Regions from separate parts of the Streptomyces sp. NPDC096132 genome, predicted to be linked through region 1. Evidence: riboswitches for the same ligand, from Rfam matches in the RefSeq annotation. Region 1 holds a riboswitch; the other holds the start of a gene.
What was found. Region 1 has a riboswitch for glycine ahead of gcvP (aminomethyl-transferring glycine dehydrogenase). Riboswitches for the same ligand answer to the same signal wherever they lie in the genome.
Positions count from the first base shown of each region.

Region 2: linked by a shared signal. The riboswitch ahead of gcvT (glycine cleavage system aminomethyltransferase GcvT) and the one ahead of gcvP (aminomethyl-transferring glycine dehydrogenase) in region 1 are both predicted to bind glycine.

Region 1 covers NZ_JBIWGA010000021.1:159,937-171,615, reverse strand. The annotation lists gene ACIRF9_RS38175 (sugar phosphate nucleotidyltransferase) at 1-1,375, shown strand, start outside; gene ACIRF9_RS38170 (DUF881 domain-containing protein) at 1,474-2,379, shown strand; gene ACIRF9_RS38165 (small basic family protein) at 2,376-2,708, shown strand; gene ACIRF9_RS38160 (DUF881 domain-containing protein) at 2,714-3,547, shown strand; gene ACIRF9_RS38155 (FHA domain-containing protein) at 3,630-4,514, shown strand; gene ACIRF9_RS38150 (MerR family transcriptional regulator) at 4,557-5,294, shown strand; gene ACIRF9_RS38145 (bifunctional nuclease family protein) at 5,379-5,852, shown strand; gene ACIRF9_RS38140 (MerR family transcriptional regulator) at 6,114-6,797, shown strand; gene ACIRF9_RS38135 (DNA polymerase IV) at 6,899-8,305, shown strand; gene ACIRF9_RS38130 (PRC-barrel domain-containing protein) at 8,470-8,841, opposite strand; glycine riboswitch at 8,954-9,049, shown strand; gene gcvP (aminomethyl-transferring glycine dehydrogenase) at 9,235-11,679, shown strand, end outside.
Region 2 covers NZ_JBIWGA010000026.1:44,084-55,762, reverse strand. The annotation lists gene ACIRF9_RS41325 (ABC transporter permease) at 1-130, opposite strand, end outside; gene ACIRF9_RS41320 (ABC transporter substrate-binding protein) at 241-2,046, opposite strand; gene ACIRF9_RS41315 (ABC transporter permease) at 2,177-3,184, opposite strand; gene ACIRF9_RS41310 (enhanced serine sensitivity protein SseB C-terminal domain-containing protein) at 3,503-4,300, opposite strand; gene ACIRF9_RS41305 (enhanced serine sensitivity protein SseB) at 4,597-5,397, opposite strand; gene ACIRF9_RS41300 (AAA family ATPase) at 5,496-6,197, opposite strand; glycine riboswitch at 6,378-6,477, shown strand; gene gcvT (glycine cleavage system aminomethyltransferase GcvT) at 6,639-7,757, shown strand; gene gcvH (glycine cleavage system protein GcvH) at 7,855-8,232, shown strand; gene glyA (serine hydroxymethyltransferase) at 8,247-9,512, shown strand; gene ACIRF9_RS41280 (L-serine ammonia-lyase) at 9,632-10,999, shown strand; gene ACIRF9_RS41275 (MOSC domain-containing protein) at 11,029-11,571, shown strand; gene ACIRF9_RS41270 (NADPH-dependent F420 reductase) at 11,589-11,679, opposite strand, start outside.

The sequences.
Region 1 (11,679 bases):
GATCTGGGAGTCCCGGGGCCAGGCGCATCTCTTCGGTGCCCGCGGGGTGTCCGGAATCCTGAACGTCGAGATCACGCCAGAGTTGGCGGTGCGACTGGCCGGTGCCTACGCGACGACACTCAAGAAGGGCTCCACGGTCACCACGGCCCGTGACCACTCCCGTGGCGCCCGGGCACTGAAGCGGGCGGTCATCTCCGCGCTGCAGGCCAGCGCCATCGACGTACGGGACCTGGAGAACGTACCGCTGCCCGTGGCGCGGCAGCAGACGGCGCGGGGGTCCGCCGGCGGGATCATGATCCGGACCTCGCCCGGGGTGCCGGACTCCGTGGACATCATGTTCTTCGACGGGCAGGGTGCCGATCTGTCGCAAGGCAGTCAGCGGAAGCTGGACCGGGTCTTCGCGCGCCAGGAGTACCGGCGGGCGTTCCCGGGAGAGATCGGGGACCTGCATTTCCCGGCCAGCGTGTTCGACTCGTACACCGGATCGTTGCTCCGGAACGTGGACACGACCGGAATCGCGGAGTCCGGGCTGAAGGTCGTGGTCGATGCTTCGAACGGCAGTGCGGGTCTGGTGCTGCCCAGTCTGCTCGGGAAGCTGGGAGTCGATTCGCTGACCATCAATCCCGGTCTGAACGAGTCCAGGCCGACGGAGACCGGTGATCAGCGGCGCTCGGGGCTCGTACGGCTCGGGGAGATCGTGGCCTCGTCGCGGGCGGCGTTCGGCGTGCGGTTCGACCCCGTGGGTGAGCGGCTCTCTCTCGTGGACGAGAAGGGCCGGATCATCGAGGACGACCGGGCACTGCTGGTGCTGCTCGACCTGGTGGCCGCGGAGCGGCGCAGCGGGCGGGTGGCGCTGCCGGTGACCACGACGAGGATCGCCGAGCAGGTTGCGGCCTATCACGGGACGCAGGTCGAGTGGACGACGACTTCGCCCGACGACCTGACCCGGGTCGGGCGGGACGAGTCGACGATCTTCGGCGGGGACGGCAAGGGCGGGTTCATCGTTCCGGAGTTCAGCAGCGTCTTCGACGGTACGGCCGCCTTCGTACGGTTGATCGGTCTGGTGGCGCGGACGCAGCTCACGCTCAGCCAGATCGACGCGCGGATTCCGCGGGCGCACGTCCTGAAGCGGGATCTGGCGACCCCGTGGGCCGTCAAGGGGCTGGTGATGCGGCGGGTCGTCGAGGCGGCCGGAGATCGCTTCGTGGACACCACGGACGGGGTACGGGTGGTCGAGACGGACGGGCGCTGGGTGATGGTGCTGCCCGACCCGGCCGAGGCCGTCACCCATCTGTGGGCGGAGGGGCCGGACGACGCGTCCGCGCAGGCTCTGCTCGACGAGTGGTCGTCGGTCGTGGACAGCGCCGGGCGCTGATCCGTCCGTCACACGCGCGTGCCGGGCAGGTGTCCTCAAGGGGGCCTGTCCGGCACGCTGGTGGGTCCATTCGGAGGTAGTGGCCGCGACATGCGACGATGTGCGGCATGCCGCAGCAGCCCCCCGTTCGGAGCACACCCGCGCGCGTGTCGCGCCCGGACGCGTCCATGTCGCTGCTCACCAACGTCATGGACCACAGCCTCGACGACGGCTACGCCGAGGCCGCCGCCCGGAAGCAGGCCGAGGGTACCCGCGGCCTGCCCAAGACACTGCGCGCGAAGCTGGGTCTCGCCGCCGGCCTGGTGCTCGCGGCCCTCGTGGTGACCGTCGGCGCGGCACAGGCCCGCATCGCCGCCCCGGCCGTGGCCAAGGAGCGCGAGGAGCTGATCGACCGCATCGACAGCGAGACGAAGGCGGCCGACGATCTGGAGAGCGCTGTCGACAAGCTGCGTGACGACGTGAGCGCACGGCAGCGGGAGGCGCTCAAGCAGAGCGGCGGCAGCGAGCAGGCGGATCTGGTCAGCATCCTGTCGGGCGCGGTCGAGGTGCACGGTCCGGGGATCAAGCTCGTCGTGAACGACGCCAAGGAAGCCACCACGGGCGGTGACGGCGACCCGCGGGAGACCACGGGGTTCTCGGACACCGGCCGGGTCCGTGACCGTGACATGCAGCGTGTGGTCAACGGCCTGTGGGAGTCGGGTGCCGAGGCCGTCTCCATCAACGGACAGCGGCTGACGGCGCTGTCCGCGATCAGGGCCGCGGGTGACGCGATACTGGTCGACAACAAGCCGCTGGTGCCGCCGTACACGGTGCTCGCGGTGGGGGACGGGAAGAACCTCAGCACCAGGTTCCAGAACAGCGCCGACGGCGTGTATCTGAACGTGCTGCAGGAGAACTACGGCATCCGGACGGCCATTTCCGTGGAGGACGACGTCCGGTTGCCCGCCGCACCGAGTGTGATCGTACGTACAGCACAGCCGAGCACTGAGAAGGGCACATCGTGATCGCCGTACTGGGCCTCGTCGTGGGAGTCGTGGCCGGCCTGTTGGTCCGGCCTGAGGTTCCGGCGGTTGTCGAGCCTTATCTGCCGATCGCCGTCGTGGCGGCGCTGGACGCCGTGTTCGGCGGGCTGCGGGCCATGCTCGACGGGATCTTCGACGACAAGGTCTTCGTGGTGTCGTTCCTGTCGAACGTGGTCGTGGCCGCGTTGATCGTGTTCCTGGGCGACAAGTTGGGTGTGGGTGCCCAGCTGTCCACCGGTGTCGTGGTCGTCCTCGGTATCCGGATCTTCTCCAACGCCGCGGCGATCCGTCGGCACGTCTTCCGGGCGTGAGGCCGATGAGCAACCAGGACGAGGTGGCCGAGAACAGACTCCGCAAGGAGCTGCCCGAGGAGGTCCCGGCGCCCCCCTCCGCCGAGGAGTCGCCCCAGGAGGCCGCCGAGCCCGCTCTGACCGGTCGGCAGCGGCTGGTGAAGGGGCTGTGGCCGCCGCGCGTCACACGGGCCCAACTCATCGTCGCCCTGCTGCTGTTCGGTCTCGGCTTCGGTCTGGCGGTGCAGGTGGCCTCCAACAGCGACAGCGGAAACGCCCTGCGGGGCGCGCGCCAGGAAGATCTTGTGCGCATCCTCGATGAACTGGATGACCGAAGTCAGCGTCTTGAGGACGAGAAGCAGGGGCTCGAGAAGCAGCGGGAGGAGCTGGAGAACAGCTCCGACCAGGCGGAGGAGGCCCGCAAGCAGACGGTCGAGAAGGAGAAGCAACTCGGCATCCTGGCGGGCACGGTGGCCGCGCAGGGGCCGGGCATCACGATGACCATCGAGGACACGAAGGGGACGGTCAAGGCGGACATGCTGCTCGACGCGATCCAGGAGCTGCGGGCCGCCGGTGCCGAGGCGATCCAGGTCAACGACGTGCGGGTCGTCGCCGGTACCTACCTGACGGATTCGGACAACGGTGTGAGCGTCGACGGGAACAAGATCAACGCGCCGTTTCGTTTCAAGGTCATCGGCAACCCGCAGGACCTCGAACCGGCGCTGAACATCCCTGGAGGCGTGGTGCAGACTCTTGAGAAGGAGCAGGCCACCGTGACCGTGGAGCGGTCGGACAAGATCGTTGTGGACGCCTTGCGAGCGGCGAAGCAGCCTGACTACGCTCGGTCGTCCTCCCAGTGAACCGGGGGTGCATGGGGGCCGTCCGGCAGGGGCATGAGGTTGCGGGGGGTCGGCGCACCGATCGGGTGGTGCGTGGTGGAAACTGTCTGGTGGATACGGACGTTGTGAAGGTGTCCGGGTCGGCCGGTGTATTCAGTCAGGGTTCGTCCTGCCCCACGGGCGGGTCTGTTTCGGTCAAGGGGAATCGCCCGTGAAGTTGTTTGCGAAGTTGTTCGGCAAGAGCGCGCGAGAGGGCAGCGACAACGCGACCGCCCGTCATCGCGCACAGCCCGAAGCGGAGGGCCAGCGGCCCCTGTTCCGGGACCAGGTCGGTGGTCCGGGTGGTGACATTTCCGGAGGTCAGGGCGCGGCGTCTGTTGACCCCGCCCAGTCCGGCGGCATAGGTTTCGGCCAACCGTCAACCTCAAGTACGGGTGGAGGGTTTTCTCCCATGTCGGCCCTGGTGTGTACGAGGTGCGGTAACCGCAACGCGGAGAACAGCCGCTTCTGCTCCAACTGCGGCGCGCCGCTGCGCCCCGGTCTGACGCCCGAGCGCGCGTCGGAGACGACCTCCACCATCTCCATCTCCGGTCTCGAGGCCTACGACTCCGAGGCCACCGGCCAGACTCAGCTGCCGGCGCTCTCCCCGGAGGCGCAGGCCGCGGTCGACGCGCTGCCGTTGGGCTCCGCGCTGCTGGTCGTGCGCCGCGGTCCGAACTCGGGCAGCCGCTTCCTGCTGGACGGCGACCTGACCACGGCCGGGCGTCACCCGCAGAGCGACATCTTCCTGGACGACGTGACGGTGTCGCGTCGCCACGTGGAGTTCCGTCGCAACCCGGACGGCACGTTCAAGGTCGCGGACGTCGGCAGTCTGAACGGCACGTACGTCAACCGGGAGCGGATCGACGAGGTCGCTCTGTCGAACGGTGACGAGGTGCAGATCGGCAAGTACCGGCTGGTCTTCTACGCGAGCCAGCGGGGCTACTGACCCTCCCCCGGAGTCCATCCGGGGGGAACCCAGGGAAGGTCCATGCTTCAAACACCGAGGGGCGGTGCCGGGCACGGCACCGCCGCCGCGGACGGTGGTCTGATGAGCATCGGCACCGTGCTGCACGCGCTGCGCGACGAGTTTCCCGAAGTCACCATCTCCAAGATCCGTTTCCTGGAGGCGGAGGGGCTGATCGAACCGCAGCGGACCCCCTCGGGGTATCGCAAGTTCAGCGCACAGGACGTCGAGCGCCTCGGCCACGTACTGAGGATGCAGCGGGACCACTATCTGCCGCTCAAGGTGATCCGGGAGTACCTGGACGCCATGGAGCGGGGCGAGGCCGTGCCTTTGCCGAGCGTGGGCCGGCAGCGGGACGGGGAGGCCGTCCCGGAGCCGGCGGAAGGGCCCACGGCGGCCCGGATCGGGCGGGCCGAGCTGTTGGCGGCCGCCGGGATCGATGAGTCCGAGCTGGTGGAGTGGGAGTCCTACGGGCTCCTCGTACCGCTGGAGAACGGCGTGTACGACGCCGAGGCCGCCACCGTGGCCTCCCTCGTCGCCGAGCTGGGGCGGTTCGGGATCGAGCCCAGGCATCTGCGGGTGATGAAGGCCGCGGCCGACCGTGAGGCGGGCCTGGTGGACCAGGTCGTCGCCCCGCTCAAGCGCCACCGCAACCCGCAGACCAGGGCCCATGCCGAGGCCCGTACGAAGGAGCTGGCGGGGCTCACGGTCCGGCTGCACGCGGCGCTGGTGCAGACCGCGCTCGGCGTCCGGTTGCCCTGAGCCACCGGTTTCGCCCTGGGCGGATCGGTCACCCGTTCCCGGCCCGACTACCCAAACGTCCCGGGCACGGCCTAGGGTTGCTGTGTGAACGAGCTCGATGTCGTAGGTGTCCGGGTCGAAATGCCCTCCAACCAACCGATCGTGCTGCTGCGTGAAGTGGGAGGCGACCGTTACCTCCCCATCTGGATCGGACCGGGGGAGGCGACGGCGATCGCCTTCGCCCAGCAGGGCATGGCCCCCGCGCGACCGCTGACCCATGACCTGTTCAAGGACGTGCTGGAAGCCGTCGGCCAGGAGCTCACCGAAGTGCGCATCACGGATCTCCGGGAGGGTGTCTTCTACGCGGAGCTGGTCTTCGCCAGCGGCGTCGAGGTCAGCGCACGTCCGTCCGACGCCATAGCGCTGGCGCTGCGCACCGGGACGCCGATCTTCGGCAGTGACACGGTGCTCGACGACGCGGGCATCGCCATCCCGGACGAGCAGGAGGACGAGGTGGAGAAGTTCCGCGAGTTCCTCGACCAGATCTCGCCCGAGGACTTCGGCACCAGCAACCAGTAGCCGGGACGTGCGCAGGACAGACGTGCGCGGGAGACGGGCCGCTCGATACCAGGAGGGCCGCTCCGTACCCGGCAATTGCCAGCGGCGTGTGAGAGCGTCCTACGGCTACTTCTCAGCGCATTCGGCTAGCCTTTCCCCGCGACGGGGTACGGGAAACCACTCCTAGGGTGATTATCACTCGGCGTGGCGAGTGTGGCGATCGTTGACGCACCCCTGGTGACTGCCTACCGTCGAGAAGGCAGGTCAAGGACGGAGGTCGGCGTGAGAAGCAGCGGCGACGGTACGGCTGGGGGTGCCCCCGGACTCGGTGTCGGGGGGAGCGGTCCGTACCCTCCCCCAAGCTCTCGGCTGCGCTCGAGCAGGGGATATCCCCAGCAGGGCAACGCGGTCGATCATGCTCCGCAGCGACCCGCGGCCGTGCCGAGCAGCGGAGGGACGACGTCCATGGCGTCCGAGCAGATCGGCTACCGCGGACCGACGGCCTGTGCGGCCGCCGGCATCACCTACCGGCAACTCGACTACTGGGCCCGCACCGGTCTCGTCGAGCCGAGCGTGCGGCCCGCGTACGGGTCGGGTACGCAGCGGCTGTACAGCTTCCGGGACGTCGTCGTCCTGAAGATCGTCAAGCGGTTCCTCGACACGGGTGTGTCGCTTCAGAACATCCGTACCGCCGTCCAGCACCTGCGGGAGCGCGGGTTCCGTGATCTCGAGCGCATGACGCTGATGAGCGATGGCGCGACGGTCTACGAGTGCAGCTCGCCGGACGAGGTCCACGCGCTGCTCCAGGGGGGCCAGGGCATCTTCGGGATCGCCGTCGGCGTGGTCTGGCGGGACGTGGAGAGCGCGCTGTCGCAGCTGCACGGCGAGCGTGTCGACACCGGTGAGACGCTCGTCGGGCACAACCCGGCGGACGAGCTGGCGCGCAGGCGCAACCGGGCGGTCTGAGGGCCCCGCCCTGGCGGGCGGGCGGCTGGGCCGCCGTGGCGGTGGCGGTGTCAGAGGTCGGTGCGGCCTCATTGTCAGTGGCGTGGTGCAGCATCGGAGATGTGAGAAACGCGCCCACGATCCTGCATCTCGACATGGATGCCTTCTACGCCCAGGCGGAGCAGGCATCCAAGCCGAGCCTGCGTGGGAAGGCCGTGATCGTGGGCGGTCTGGGGCCGCGCGGGGTGGTGGCGACCGCCTCCTACGAGGCGCGGGCCTTCGGGGTGCACTCGGCGATGCCCATGGCCCAGGCGCGTCGGCTGGCCCCGAACGCCGCCTACCTCGTGCCGCGCTTCCCCTTCTACCGGTCGATCAGCGATCAGGTGATGCGGCTGCTGCGGGCGCTGTCGCCGCTGGTGGAGCCACTGAGCCTCGACGAGGCGTTCGTGGATCTGGAGGCCGGGGGCGCGGCCTGGGACAGCGAGTCGGCGCGGCTGACCGGGGTCCGGCTGCGGGCGGACATCCGGGCCGTCACGGGCCTCACCGGGTCGGTGGGGCTGGCCGCCTCGAAGATGCTCGCGAAGATCGCCTCCGAGGAGGCCAAACCCGACGGCCTGGTGCTCATCGAACCGGGGACCGAGCGGGCGCTGCTCGGACCCATGTCGGTGCGGACACTGCCCGGCGTCGGCCCGGCCACCGGTGACCACCTGCGGCGGGCCGGGATCACCACGGTCGACGAGCTCGCCGAGGCCGGCGAGGACGAGCTCGTGCGCCTGGTGGGCAAGGCGCACGGACACGGGTTGTACGCGATGGCGCTGGCGCGGGACGACCGGCCCGTGGTGGCGGAGCGGGAGACCAAGTCGGTGTCGGTCGAGGACACCTACGACGTGGACATCCACGACCGGCTGCGGGTGGAGCTGGAGGTGCAGCGCCTGGCGGAGCGCTGTGTGCGCAGGCTGCGGGGCTCCGGTCTGTCGGGGCGGACGATCGTGCTGAAGGTGCGGCGGTACGACTTCTCCACGCTCACCCGGTCCGAGACCCTGCGCGGGCCCACGGACGATCCGGCGGTGGTGCGGGAGGCCGCCGCGCGGCTGCTGGACTCCGTCGACACCACGGGCGGGGTGCGGCTGCTCGGGGTCGGCGTCAGCGGTCTGGCGGACTTCACGCAGGAGGATCTGTTCGCGCAGGCGGCGGAGGGGGAGCGGAGCGAGGGGGCCGCCGAGGAGGAGGCCCCCGAGGAGCCCGCCAGGGAGGAGCCGACGCCGGTCGAGCGCCAGTGGCGTCCCGGGCTTGACGTGGCGCATGCCGAGCTGGGGCACGGGTGGGTGCAGGGGAGCGGGCTGGGCCGGGTCACGGTGCGGTTCGAGACACCGGAGTCGGAGCCGGGGCGCGTGCGGACGTTCCGGGTGGACGACCCGGCGCTGGCGCCTGCGGAGCCGTTGCCGCTGGTCCGGCGAAGACCGGAGGACGACGGGGATCCGGACTCGACTTTCCCGGATCCGGCTGTGGGATCCGGGAACACAGGGTGACAGTGGTTCGTTACAGAGAGTGAAGGCGCCGGGGGCTTCGCGTCCGGTGGAGAGGGTGAAGACGGGGGAGTGGCATGCGCGTGGGACTGCGGGGCGGGGCGTTTGCGAAGGCCGGCGAGGTGTCCGTGGGGCGGGGAGTCGGGATGCGGGGTGGGCCGACGGGCTCAGCCCTCGTCGGTGCCCGCCAGTCGGCCGAAGTCGTGGTCCGGGAAGGGGGGAGGGGCTGCCACGTCGAGGCCGTAGTGGTGGTAGAGCTGGAGTTCCTGTTCCGGGGAGAGGTGCCGGCCCACGCCGAAGTCCGGGGCGTCCTTGATCAGAGCCCGGTCGAAGGGGACGCGCAGGGTGCCCTCCACCAGTTCGCTGGGCTCCAGGGGGACGAAGGCGTCCCGGGAGAACAGTCCGGTGCGTATGGCCGCCCACTCCGGCACTCCGGAGGCGTCGTCGAGGTAGACCTCGTCGACGGTGCCGATCTTGGTGCCGTTGCGGTCGAACGCCTTGCGGCCGATCAGGTTGCGCGGATCGATGTCGGTCTGCACGTGCCCTCCACTTGGTCGCAACTCATCCGTAAGCACTACAAAAGAACACATTGGGACGAGCGGCCACTCGAGGAGGTCCCGTTGACCTCGCTGGTAGTCTGGCAACGGCTGCTGACCCCGTGCGGGAGAGTCCTCCGAAGATCGTCGGAGGCGCCGAAGGAGCAAATCCTCCCCGGAATCTCTCAGGCCCACGTACCGCGCGGACGAGGTCACTCTGGAAAGCAGGGCGGATGTCGACGGCGTCGACGGCCTCCGTCCTCACCGACGGTGAAAACCGGCTGCCCAAGTGGCGGCCGGTGAAGCTCTCAGGTTGAGATGACAGAGGGGGAGGCCGTCCGGGTACCCGCGCCGTGGTGCCCCCCGAAGGTCGTGTCAGACCAGGAGGCCTCAGAAATGACCGCCGATCGCATTCCGCTCTCCGAGCTCGAACAGGGAATCCCCTTCGAGCAGCGCCACATCGGGCCCGACCAGGAGGCGCGGGCCAAGATGCTCGCGCACGTCGGCTACGGCTCACTCGACGAGCTCACCGCCGCCGCGGTCCCGGACGTGATCAAGAACGCCGACGCGCTGGACCTGCCCGACGCGCGCACCGAGGCCGAGGTCCTGGCGGAGCTGCGGTCGCTGGCCGACCGCAACCAGGTCCTCGATTCCATGATCGGACTCGGCTACTACGGCACCTTCACGCCGCCGGTCATCCTGCGCAACGTCATGGAGAACCCGGCTTGGTACACGGCCTACACCCCCTACCAGCCGGAGATCTCGCAGGGGCGCCTGGAGGCGCTGCTGAACTTCCAGACCATGGTCGCCGACCTGACCGGGCTGCCGACCTCGGGTGCCTCGCTGCTCGACGAGGGCACGGCCGCGGCCGAGGCGATGGCGCTGTCCCGGCGGATGGGGAAGAACAAGAAGGGCCTCTTCCTGATCGACGCGGACGTGCTGCCGCAGACCATCGCCGTGATCGAGACGCGCGCCGAGCCGACGGGCGTGGAGGTCGTCGTCGCCGACCTCGGCGAGGGCATCCCGGCCGACATCGCCGCGCGGGAGATCAATGGCGTGCTGCTGCAGTACCCGGGCGCCTCCGGGGCCGTACGCGACATCAAGGCCGTCATCGACCAGGCGCACGGGCTCGGGGCGCTCGTCACCGTCGCCGCCGATCTGCTCGCGCTGACGCTGCTGAAGTCACCCGGTGAGCTGGGGGCCGACATCGCGGTGGGGACGACGCAGCGGTTCGGTGTGCCGATGGGCTTCGGTGGTCCGCACGCGGGCTACATGGCGGTGCACGAGAAGTTCGCGCGCAGCCTGCCCGGGCGACTCGTGGGTGTGTCCCTGGACGCGGACGGGCACAAGGCCTACCGGCTAGCGCTGCAGACGCGTGAGCAGCACATCCGGCGGGAGAAGGCCACCAGCAACATCTGCACGGCGCAGGTGCTGCTCGCGGTGATGGCCGGGATGTACGCCGTCTACCACGGGCCCGACGGACTGCGGGCGATCGCGCGGCGGACGCACCGGTACGCCACGATCCTGGCGGCGGGGCTGGCGGCCGGCGGGGTCGAGGTCGTGCACGGCTCCTACTTCGACACCCTGACCGTGCGGGTGCCCGGGAAGGCCGGGGAGGTCGTCGCCGCCGGGCGGGAGCACGGGGTCAACCTGCACCTCGTCGACGCCGACCGGGTGTCGATCGCGTGCGACGAGACCACGGCGCGGGCCCAGGTGGCCGCCGTATGGGCCGCCTTCGGGGTGGACGGGGACGTCGAGGCGCTCGACGCGGTCACCGGGGACGCCCTGCCGGCCGGGGTGCTGCGGTCCGACGCGATCCTGACGCACCCCGTGTTCCACCAGCACCGTTCCGAGACCGCGATGCTGCGCTATCTGCGCCGGCTCGCCGACCGGGACTACGCGCTCGACCGGGGCATGATCCCGCTGGGCTCCTGCACCATGAAGCTCAACGCGACCACCGAGATGGAGCCGGTCACCTGGCCCGAGTTCGGGCAGCTGCACCCCTTCGCGCCCGCCGAGCAGGCGGAGGGCTACCTCACGCTCATCCGTGAGCTGGAGGAGCGGCTCGCCGAGGTCACCGGGTACGACAAGGTGTCGCTGCAGCCCAACGCGGGGTCGCAGGGCGAGCTGGCCGGGCTGCTGGCCGTACGCGGATACCACCGGGCCAACGGGGACGAGCAGCGGACCGTGTGTCTGATCCCGTCCTCCGCGCACGGCACGAACGCGGCGAGCGCCGTGATGGCCGGGATGAAGGTCGTCGTCGTCAAGACCGCAGAGGACGGCGAGGTCGACGTCGAGGACCTGCGGGTGAAGATCGAGCAGCACCGGGACGAGCTGGCGGTGCTGATGATCACGTACCCGTCGACGCACGGTGTGTTCGAGGAGCATGTCGCCGACATCTGTGCGCAGGTGCACGAGGCGGGCGGGCAGGTGTACGTCGACGGCGCCAACCTCAACGCGCTCGTCGGACTCGCCAAGCCGGGGCACTTCGGCGGTGACGTCTCGCACCTGAACCTGCACAAGACGTTCTGCATCCCGCACGGCGGTGGAGGGCCGGGCGTCGGACCGGTCGGGGTGCGCTCGCACCTCGCGCCGTACCTGCCGAACCACCCGATGCAGCCCGCCGCCGGGCCCGAGACGGGTGTGGGGCCGATCTCGGCCGCGCCCTGGGGTTCCGCCGGCATCCTGCCCATCTCGTGGGCGTACGTGCGGCTCATGGGCGGCGCGGGGCTCAAGCGGGCCACCCAGGTGGCGGTGCTGAGCGCCAACTACATCGCCAAGCGGCTCGAGCCGCACTACCCGGTGCTCTACACCGGCCCGGGCGGGCTGGTCGCGCACGAG
Region 2 (11,679 bases), on a different contig from region 1:
CCACGAAGCTCAGCGCGATGTCGACGCCCGCCCACTTGGGGATCAGGAAGAAGATGCCGAAGACCACCATGACGATGACCACGAGCATCACTGCGGCGGCGAACAACCGCCTGATGAGGTAAGCGAGCACAGCTCTCGGCCCGCCGCGGACCGCGGGCCACCGGAGGTCTTCCAGTGGCCCGCGGTCACGCCGCGCCGGCCTTCACCTGCCTTTCGTGCCGTTCGGCGGGTGTGCCGGGTTTACTTCTTCGGGTTCTTCAGGGCGAGGTTCACGAAGTCGTACGTGCCGTTCGTGCCCGCGCTGGTGTAGACGTTCGCCAGGTTGTCCGAGCGCCAGTTGATCGTCTTCTCGAAGGTGAAGGGCAGGTAGTACGCGCCCTCCATCACCTTGTGGTTGATCTCCGTGGCGATCTTGGCCTTGCCGGCGTCGTCCAGGGTGGTGACGTAGGAGTCGAACAGACCGTCGATGGTCTTGTCCTTGATGAGCGCGTAGTTGTTGTTACCGCTGTCCGAGATGTACTTGCTGTCCCACAGCGGGAGACCGAAGCCCTGGACCGACGGGAAGTCGGCGCCCCAGCCCATGATGATGATGCCGTAGCCCTTCTTCTTCACGTTGGTGGGGCTACCGATGATGCCGGAGGTCTGCGAGCCGTCGTACTGGTCGATGTCGGCGGTGATGCCGATCTTCTTCAGCGACGCCTGGAGCGACTGGGCGGTGGCCACCTCGGCCGGCTTGTTGTTGCGGACCGCGATGGTGGTCTTGAAGCCGTTCGGCTGACCGCAGGCCTTCAGGGCCTCCTTGGCCTTGGCCGCGTCGCCGTTCTTGCCGGACCCGGCGATGTTGTACGGGTCGTACTTCTGGCCCTCGCCACCCGGGAGGAACGGCGGCAGCATGTTGGTGCCGATGTCGCCACCGGCGATCGGGCCACCGCGCGCGGTCTGCAGCGACACGTGGTCGGCGCCGTAGATCACGGCCTTGCGGCACTCGATGTTGTCGAACGGCGCGACGCTCTGCGGGAAGACCGCGTAACGGACGTAACCCGTGGTCGGGTTGTCCAGGTTGGCCTTGTGCTCCTTCAGGGCGGTGGTGCGGCCCTGCGGCGACATACCCGTCTGGTTGATGTCGAGGTCGATGTCACCGTTGATCAGACGCTGGTCGAGCTGGTTGGCGTCCGAGAAGAACTTGACGGTGATCTTGTCCGGGTAGGCCTTGCGGACCGGGTCCGAGGCCTGCTTCCACTCCGTGTTGCGGACCAGGGTGAGGTCCTTGCCCGGGGTGTAGGACTCGAACTTGTACGGGCCCGAGGAGAACGGGTGCAGGGTGTACTTGGCCTTGGTGTCCTGGTCCTGGCGGACCGGGGAGGCCGAGACCAGGGACAGGATCTCCTCGAAGTCCGAGTTGGCCTGCGGGAGGTGGAAGACGATGGTCTTGTCGTCCGGCGTGTCGATCGCCTTCAGACCGAGCTTGTCCTTGGACGTGTCCTTGTAGGGGCCCTTGTACTCGCCCTTGGGGTCGAGGACGTCCTTCAGGTACGTCGGACCGCCGGACAGGACGTCCTGCGCCCACACGCGCTCGATGCCGTACTTCACGTCCTTGGACGTGATCGGCTTGCCGTCCTCCCACGTGATGCCGTCACGCAGGGTGTACGTGTAGGTCTTGCCGTCGTCGGTGACCTTGGCGAGACCGGTGGCGAGGTCCGGGGTGAGCTCCGAGCCCGCCGTGCCCGCCTCCGCCTTGTTGGTGACGAGCTGGCGGCTGTAGTACCGCGCGAAGTTCCACATGAAGCCGTAGTAACCGCGCGTGGTGTCCCAGAAGTCGGCGTCCTGGGCTCCGCCGAACTTCAGCGTGCCGCCCTTCTTGGCGAGCGAGGCCTGGGCGACCTTGCCGTTCGCGGCGTCGTAGCCGGCGGCGCCGGTGGCCGAACCCTTGCCGCTGTCGTTGTCACTGTCACCGCCGCCGCACGCCGCCGTGGTCAGCAGCGCGGCGACCGCGGCGGCAGCGGCAAACGCCTGCTTCCGCCGCCCTGAGGTGCGTTGGGTAGTCACGATCTCGGATCCTCCGGATTTGATGAGAGACCCCGTGTCGGTGCCACGGGACGTTTGGGTGCGCAGTCGTGCGGGCTGTGCTGCGAGCTGCACTGCGGCGGTTCTGGTGGTTTCGGGCGGTTCTGGCGGTTCAGCGGGAGGCCTTCGGGTCCAGCGCGTCCCGGACGCCGTCGCCGAAGAGATTGAAGGCCAGCACGGTGATGAAGATCGCCACGCCCGGGACCACCATGTACATGGGGTCGGACTCGTAGTAGTCGATCGCGCTCGAGAGCATCTGTCCCCAGGAGGCCGTGGGCGGCTTGACGCCGACACCCAGGAAGCTCAGGGCCGCCTCGGTGAGGATGTTGGTGGGGATCATCATCGTCGTGTAGACGACGATGGGGGCGACGAGGTTGGGCAGCAGCTCCTTGAACAGGATGTACAGCCGACCGGCGCCCAGGGACCGGGCCGCCTCGACGTACTCGCGCTCACGCAGGGAGAGCGTCTGGCCGCGCACCACACGTCCGATGTAGGGCCAGCCGAAGAAGCCGATGACCAGGATCATCACGAACACCCGCACGCTGGAACCGGTCAGCCCCAGCAGGTCGCTCGGCATGACGGAGACCAGCGCGATGATGAACAGCAGCTGGGGGAAGGCGAGCAGGCCGTCCATGACACGGCTGATCAGGGAGTCGATCCAGCCGCCGAAGAAGCCGGCGAGGATGCCGAGGATCGTGCCGAGGATGACGGCGACGACCGCGGACAGGAAGCCGACCAGCAGGGAGATACGAGCCCCGTAGAGGATGCGGGCGAAGATGTCGCGGCCGTTGACCGGCTCGACGCCCAGCAGGTGGTCGCCGCTGATGCCGCCCAGGGATCCGGTCGGGGTGCCGAACAGCGGGTCGATGAGGTTCTCGTGATACTCGTTCGGGTCCTGGCCGAGAAGACTCGTGATGACCGGGGCGAGCAGCGCGACCACGACGAGGACGAGCACCACGATGCCGCCGGTCAGGGCGAGCTTGTCCCGCTTGAGCCGCTCCCAGGCGATCCGCCCCAGGGAACGACCCTGGACGGCCTTGGCGCCGGCGGTGGCAACCGCCGCTTCTTCAGCCGCGCTCGGGGCCGCTTCCGCGGTCGGCTCGTGCAATGGTGCCGTCATCTGGCAGGGACCCCTCTCAACCGGCGGTGACCGGCGCGCACTTGCCGCTTGTAGCGGCGTGTTCAGTCCGTCGTACACAGGGACGAAGTCCCCTGGACCGGGAGTCTTCAACGCTTTGGCGATCTGTAGCCAGAGTTGGCGGCGAAAGGATGCGTAAACGTGATGCGGGTAGATGGGTTCCGTTATCCGGACGGTGGGTAACGGGGGTCGGACGGCGACTTGTTGGGGCAGATCGGACAGAAACCGGACCAATCGCCGCCATCTACGCGCGGAGAACTCCCGTCGGTGACCGGCGCGGTCACCCAGGGGAGTCCGGAATCAGTACCTGCCGGTGGGCGGGTAGCCGTAACCGCCCGCGGGAGCCTGGGCCGGGGCGGCGGGCACATGGGCCTCACGGTCGTAGAACGCGCGGGCGTTGGCCCGCATCCACATCACGACCGGGTCGTGCTCGTCGGTCATGGCGACCGTCGACACCGGCAGCCCGTCCGGCACCGCGCCGATCGACTGCTGCATCATCGCCCGTACGGCGTCCACGGCCGGCGGCGAGGTGTCGTACACGTCGAGCCCGATGGAGAGGTAGGGCGCGCCGAGGGACGGCTGCACCCAGGCGCGGCGCAACGCGCGGACCACCGGGGTGCGGTGGGCGTTCTGCGCGAGCAGGGCGTAGAACTGGGGGATCTCGATGCCCGGTTCGGAGAGGCGGAGGGGTCCGGCGGGCTGGCGCTCCAGGCCGGTCGCGATGCGGCGCAGATCGAGCCAGGGGATGCCGACACCGCCGCCGGGGGCGTGCGGGTTCAGCCAGAGGCCGTAGTGGTCGGGATAGAGCGTGCGGGCCACGTCGACTCCGTCGACCACCTCGTACGAGCGGTTCCAGCCGCTGGCGCTCAGCTCCTGGGCGGAGGTCACGCAGGGGGCGTAGCCGTGGCCGTCCACTTCCATGTTCCCGTACTGGGCGTCCGGGGAGCCGGCCTGGCCTTGCCACAGGAGCATCCAGACCTGGCCGGAGGCGGGGGTCGCGAGCGCGCGCAGGAGGGCCTCGTAGGCGTCGTAGCGCCCGGGCGTGACCTGGCGCAGCATGTGCTCGACCTGTCCGGCCGCGATGCCGCTGGCGCTCACCGGTTACCGCCCCTTCTTCTGTGTTGCCCCGCGTATGAGAACAGCTTAAGTGGCGCCGCCGACAGTGGCCGCCCACGAGCTCGGGGGTTCTTGCGCTAGTGCCGCGGCAGGCAACGTTTGCCCGTCAAGGAGCGGCGTCCGGTGCGTGCTCTCGTCGTGCCGGCCGGAAGCCCTCGTACTGGATGTACTTGGGCTTTCGGCCGGTGCGGCGGTGGGGGTACCTCCCGCTCGAGCGAAGCCGAGAGTGGGGGAGCGTGCCGGGCGTCGCGACGGGGCAAACGTTGCCTGCCGGGGCACTAGTGAACCCTCGTATAGAACGGCCGTATCCGTTCCCTCATCCACTCCCCCACCGGATCCTGTGCCACGTCCAGCAGGATCAGGTTGACCGGCCACTTGACCGGGACGTTGCCCATGGCTCGGCCCAGGGCGTCCAGGGGGAGTTCGCGGAGGTCGCCGTCGAGGTGGGAGAGCTCGACGCCGACGAACATGACCGGGTCGGCCGTTTCGATGGCGGCGAGGCAGCGGCGGGCGGTGAGGACCACGCCCGTCGCCTCGAACTCGGCGGAGGCGGCGGCGAGGAAGTCCACCGGGTCGTCCTGCCAGTCGGGCTCGAAGAGGCGGACGCGGCCGCCGGTGGCGGGACCGTCCAGCACGGTGCGGCCGGCGCGGCACAGCTCGGCCACGGCCGGCGGGGGAAGCGGGACGCCGACCACGCCGTCCGGGTTGACGAGGATGCCGACCTGCGGGGGCAGCCCGCGGGCGAACTCCACCGCCGGGGCGATCGTGTACGACATGTGGGAGCCGACGACCTGACGGAACTGTTCCTCGGAGCTGAACACGGGCACGTAGACCTGGCCCTCCAGCTCCAGCGTGGGCAGGTCGAGCGGGCCGCTGTGCGGGCCGCCGCCGCTCGGCAGGGGCACCCAGACGAAGCTGCGGCCGAGCACCTCGACGATCCGGCCGCCGGCGCCGGGCATGCCGAGGGAGGCGGAGAGCACCTCCTCCAACTCGTTGCCGGGCCATCCGCCGTGGGGATGGGGGTGCGCTTGTGCCGGGAAGTCCGGGGAGACCGGGAAGTCCGCCGGGGGGAAGTCCATCTGCCTACCGCCTGCTGGGAACCGCTGCTGTGGCTGAAGGCTAGCGGGTACCGGGGGACTTTCCTCAGTCGTCGAAGCCCCCGTCCGCCCCGTGGGTGTCAGGTCCTGTCCCGGCCCGTGAACCCGATGCGGCTCAGGGAGTCCGCCGCGTCGCGGTCGAGCAGGACCGCCGAGCCGACTCCCGCGGGCAGCCGGCCCTTCTCCACCGCGCGGATGAGGTGGGCGGCGGCCCTGCGGTGGCGCAGGAACGCGTACCGCGAGACACCCCGGCCGCGCTCGCGCTGGCCCTCGATCGCGGTGTCCGGGGTGACGTCGAGCAGCAGCAGGTGCAGGGTGCCGCCGCGGCGGCGGGCCTCGCGGGCCAGCCAGTCGCGCACCCAGGCCTGCGTACCGCAGTCGTGCACGACGACGCCCTCGCCGGTGCGCAGGGCGCGGCGCAGTCCGGCGTAGTGGGCGAGGCGGACCAGGGGGCGGTAGACGGCGTAGGGCAGGAAGCGGGGGGCGCGGGCGTCCCAGCGGTCGCGGACGTCCTGGGAGTCGATCCGGATGCCCCGGACGGCGCGCGCCATGAGCGTGGACTTGCCGCTGCCGGGCAGGCCGGTGACCACGACCAGGTCACGGGGGCCGAACAGCAGGCCGTGCGGGCTGTGGCCGGTCCGCTCCCGCAGGTCACGGACGACGGGCACGGTGTGCGGGTCGCACGCCCGGCGGGCCCGGCCGGTCGGCTGTGCGGGCAGCGCGGGCAACGCGAGCGCCGAGGTGGTCGCGAATGCCGTGGTCCTCGCCGTGGTCCTGTCCACCGTGATCGTCCTCCCCAGAGGTTCGGGTAAGTCCCTCATCCCCATCGAGCGTAAAGAGAAGGTAATGCGCGGTGTCTAGTGTTTTCGTGCGCGTACCGACACAAGCCGGTTACAGATGCGGCCTGCCACGATCGGGTGAAGGCGTGCGATGATGTCCGCGCCAACTGCATACCGGCCGCTTGAATCCGCGCGGGAGAGTCCCCAGCAGCAGTTTCGCCGGGGCGCCGAAGGAGCAAGTCCCTCCCTTGAATCTCTCAGGCCCCGTTACCGCGCGGGCGAGGCACATCTGAAAAGCGGACCGCCGTCGCCGGTGGTCCCACCCAAGGTGCAAGCCGTGACCTGCGTTCTTCGAGACGCGGGAGGTCATGGCGAACCTCTCAGGTTCCGATGACAGATGGGGAGGAACGACCTCGCCCGTCCGCATTGGGAGACGACTGTCCGATGAGCAGTACCGCTATCCGTCGTACCGCGCTCGATGCCCTGCATCGCTCGCTCGGCGCGACGATGACCGACTTCGCCGGCTGGGACATGCCCCTGCGCTACGGCTCCGAGCGCGACGAGCACAACGCCGTGCGCACGAAGGCCGGCCTGTTCGACCTCTCGCACATGGGCGAGATCACCGTCACCGGCCCGCAGGCGGCCGCCCTGCTGAACTTCGCCCTGGTCGGCGACATCGCCTCCGTCGGTGTCGGCCGCGCCCGCTACACCATGATCTGTCAGGCCGACGGCGGCATCCTGGACGACCTGATCGTCTACCGGCTCCAGGAGACGGAGTACCTGGTGGTCGCCAACGCCTCCAACGCCCAGGTGGTGCTGGACGCGCTGGTGGAGCGTTCCTCCGGGTTCGACGCCGAGGTGCGGGACGACCGGGACGCGTACGCCCTGATCGCCGTGCAGGGGCCGCAGTCGCCGGGGATCCTGAAGGCCCTCACCGACGCCGACCTCGACGGCCTGAAGTACTACGCGGGCCTGCCCGGGACCGTCGCCGGGGTCCCCGCGCTGATCGCGCGCACCGGGTACACCGGTGAGGACGGCTTCGAGCTGTTCGTGAAGCCGGAGCACGCGGTCGGGCTGTGGCAGGCGCTGACCGAGGCCGGAGCGGGCGCCGGGCTCGTCCCCTGCGGTCTGTCCTGCCGGGACACCCTGCGCCTGGAGGCGGGCATGCCGCTGTACGGGCACGAGCTGAGCACGTCGCTGACGCCCTTCGACGCCGGGCTCGGCCGGGTCGTGAAGTTCGGGAAGGACGGCGACTTCGTGGGCCGCGAGGCGCTGGCGGAGGCCGCCGCCCTCGCGCAGGAGAAGCCCCCGCGCGTCCTGGTCGGCCTGGTCGCCGAGGGCCGCCGGGTGCCGCGCGCCGGGTACGCCGTCGTCGCCGGTGGCGCGGTCATCGGTGAGGTCACCTCGGGTGCGCCCTCCCCCACGCTGGGCAGGCCGATCGCGATGGCCTACGTCGACGCGGCGCACGCGACGCCGGGCACGTCCGGCGTCGGTGTGGACATCCGGGGCACCCACGAGCCGTACGAGGTCGTGGCGCTGCCCTTCTACAAGCGTCAGAAGTAGCCCCTCCGGTGATGCTGAGCACGTAGTCGCTGCTCAGGCACGCCTTCAGCAGTCCCCCATTCATCAGCACTCCCCCGCGTACAGGAGAATTCAGGCCATGAGCAACCCCCAGCAGCTGCGCTACAGCAAGGAGCACGAGTGGCTGTCCGGCGCCGAGGACGGCGTCGCGACGGTCGGCATCACGGAGCACGCGGCCAACGCGCTCGGCGATGTCGTCTTCGTCCAGCTCCCGGAGGTCGGTGCCACGGTGGCCGCGGGCGAGACCTGCGGCGAGCTGGAGTCGACCAAGTCGGTCAGCGACCTGTACTCCCCGGTGACCGGTGAGGTCACCGAGGTCAACGAGGACGTCGTCAACGACCCGTCGCTGGTCAACTCCGCCCCCTTCGAGGGCGGCTGGCTGTTCAAGGTACGCGTGGCGGAGGAGCCGGCCGACCTGCTCTCCGCCGACGAGTACACCGCCTTTTCCGCCGGCTGAGGAGTCGTAGACGCATGTCCGTCCTGAACACGCCCCTGCACGAGCTCGACCCGGAGATCGCCGCCGCGGTCGACGCCGAGCTGAACCGCCAGCAGTCCACGCTCGAGATGATCGCCTCGGAGAACTTCGCTCCGCTCGCGGTCATGGAGGCGCAGGGCTCGGTCCTGACCAACAAGTACGCCGAGGGCTACCCGGGCCGCCGCTACTACGGCGGCTGCGAGCACGTCGACGTCGCCGAGCAGATCGCGATCGACCGGCTCAAGGAGCTGTTCGGCGCCGAGTACGCCAACGTCCAGCCGCACTCGGGTGCCTCCGCCAACCAGGCCGCCCTGTTCGCGCTGGCCCAGCCCGGCGACACCATCCTGGGCCTGGACCTCGCCCACGGCGGCCACCTCACCCACGGGATGCGGCTGAACTTCTCCGGCAAGCAGTTCGACGTGGTCGCCTACCACGTGGACGCCGAGACCGGCCTGGTCGACATGGCCGAGGTCGAGAAGCTCGCCCAGGAGCACCGCCCGAAGGTGATCATCGCGGGCTGGTCGGCGTACCCGCGGCAGCTGGACTTCGCCGAGTTCCGCCGGATCGCCGACGAGGCCGGGGCGTACCTGTGGGTCGACATGGCCCACTTCGCGGGCCTGGTCGCGGCCGGTCTCCACCCGAACCCGGTGGAGTACGCGGACGTCGTCACCTCCACCACCCACAAGACGCTGGGCGGGCCGCGCGGCGGCATCATCCTGGCGAAGAAGGACTTCGCGAAGAAGCTGAACTCGTCCGTCTTCCCGGGCTTCCAGGGCGGTCCCCTGGAGCACGTGATCGCGGCGAAGGCGGTCTCCTTCAAGGTCGCGGCCTCGGAGGACTTCAAGGAGCGCCAGCGCCGTACCGTGGACGGCGCCCGGATTCTCGCCGAGCGTCTGACGGCCGCGGATGCCCGCGAGGCCGGCGTGAACGTCCTGTCCGGCGGCACGGACGTCCATCTGATCCTGGTGGACCTGCGCGCCTCGGAGCTGGACGGGCAGCAGGCCGAGGACCGGCTCCACGAGGTCGGCATCACGGTCAACCGCAACGCCGTACCGAACGACCCGCGTCCCCCGATGGTGACGTCCGGTCTCCGGATCGGCACGCCGGCCCTCGCGACCCGCGGCTTCACGGCCGAGGACTTCGCGGAGGTCGCGGACGTGATCGCGCAGGCCCTGAAGCCGTCCTACGACGCGGAGGGCCTGAAGGCCCGGGTCAAGGCCCTGGCCGACAAGCACCCGCTGTACCCCGTTCTGAACAAGTAGTTCCTTTTCGGCGGCCGCCCCGCACACTCTTACCCGTACGGGTGAGCGGGGCACCCGCCGAGAAACCATCTGCACCACCCGACGGACACCGTCGTCCGCCGAAACCCTAGGAGTCCCCCGTGGCCATCTCGGTCTTCGACCTGTTCTCGATCGGCATCGGCCCGTCCAGCTCCCACACGGTCGGCCCGATGCGCGCGGCACGCATGTTCGCGCGGCGACTGCGCAGCGACGGTCTGCTGACCGCCGCCACGAAGGTCCGCTGCGAGCTGTACGGCTCGCTCGGCGCCACCGGCCACGGTCACGGCACGCCGAAGGCGGTCCTGCTCGGCCTGGAGGGCGCCTCGCCGCGCACGGTGGACGTGGAGACGGCGGACGAGCGGGTGGATCAGATCAAGGAGTCGGGCCGGCTGCGGCTGCTCGGCAAGCACGAGATCCCCTTCTCCTTCGACGACGATCTCGTCCTGCACCGGCGCAAGGCGCTCCCGTACCACGCGAACGGCATGACGCTGTGGGCGTACGACGCCTCCGGCACGGAGCTGGTCTCGAAGACGTACTACTCGGTCGGCGGCGGTTTCGTCGTGGACGAGGACGCGGTGGGCGCGGACCGGATCAAGCTGGACGACACGGTGCTGAAGTACCCCTTCCGCACCGGCGACGAGCTGCTGCGCCTGACCAAGGAGACCGGCCTGTCGATCTCCTCCCTGATGCTGGAGAACGAGCGGGCCTGGCGCACGGAGGAGGAGATCCACGAGGGTCTGCTGGACATCTGGCGGGTCATGCAGGCGTGTGTCTCCCGGGGCATGTCCCGCGAGGGCATCCTGCCGGGCGGTCTGCGCGTGCGCCGCCGCGCCGCGGTCACCGCCCGCCAGCTGCGGGCGGAGGGCGACCCGCTGGCCCACTCGATGGAGTGGATCACCCTGTACGCGATGGCCGTGAACGAGGAGAACGCGGCCGGCGGCCGCGTGGTCACCGCCCCCACGAACGGCGCGGCCGGCATCATCCCGGCGGTCCTCCACTACTACGTCAACTTCGTCCCCGGCGCCGACGAGGAGGGCGTGGTCCGCTTCCTGCTGGCCGCCGGCGCGATCGGCATGCTCTTCAAGGAGAACGCCTCCATCTCCGGCGCCGAGGTCGGCTGCCAGGGCGAGGTCGGCTCCGCCTGCTCGATGGCGGCGGGCGCCCTCGCGGAGGTCCTGGGCGGCTCCCCCGAGCAGGTCGAGAACGCGGCCGAGATCGGCATGGAACACAACCTCGGCCTCACCTGCGATCCGGTGGGCGGCCTGGTCCAGATCCCCTGCATCGAACGCAACGGCATGGCCGCGGTCAAGGCCGTCACCGCCGCCCGCATGGCCATGCGCGGCGACGGTTCCCACAAGGTCTCCCTGGACAAGGTCATCAAGACGATGAAGGACACCGGGGCGGACATGAGCGTGAAGTACAAGGAGACGGCCCGCGGAGGGCTCGCGGTGAACATCATCGAGTGCTGAACCGCAGGAACCGAGACGGGGGTTTCCGTATGCGTGGGTCGATCAGTGCCGTCAGCAGCAACGGCACGTACTCCTTCACCAAGCCCAACCGCGACAGCATCACGCTGATCGCGGGGCTGGGGGTGGAGGGGGACGTGCATGCCGGGGTGACGGTGAAGCACCGGTTCCGGATGGAGCGGGATCCGTCGCAGCCGAATCTGCGGCAGGTGCACCTCATGCACGAGGAGCTGTTCGAGGAGGTGCGGGCGGCCGGGTTCGAGGTGGGGGCCGGGGAGCTCGGGGAGAACGTGACGACCCGGGGGCTGGATCTGCTCGGGCTGCCGGTCGGGGCGCGACTGCGGCTGGGGGCCGAGGCGGTGGTCGAGGTGACGGGGCTGCGGAATCCGTGTGCGCAGATCGACGGCTTCCGGAAGGGGCTGCTCAAGGAGGTCGTCGGGCGGGGTGCGGACGGGCGGCCCGCCTTCAAGTCCGGGATCATGAGCGTCGTACTGCACGGGGGTGTGGTGCGGCCCGGGGATCCGGTCACGGTCGAGCTGCCGGACGGGCCGCACCGGCCCCTGGAGATCGTGTAGTTGCTCCGGTTACCCGGTTACCCCTTGAATGCCGCCGGGCGCTCCGGGCTCGCCTCCGCCAGTGCCTTCGTCACCTCGGCCACGCCGGCCCGCAGACCGTAGACGGGG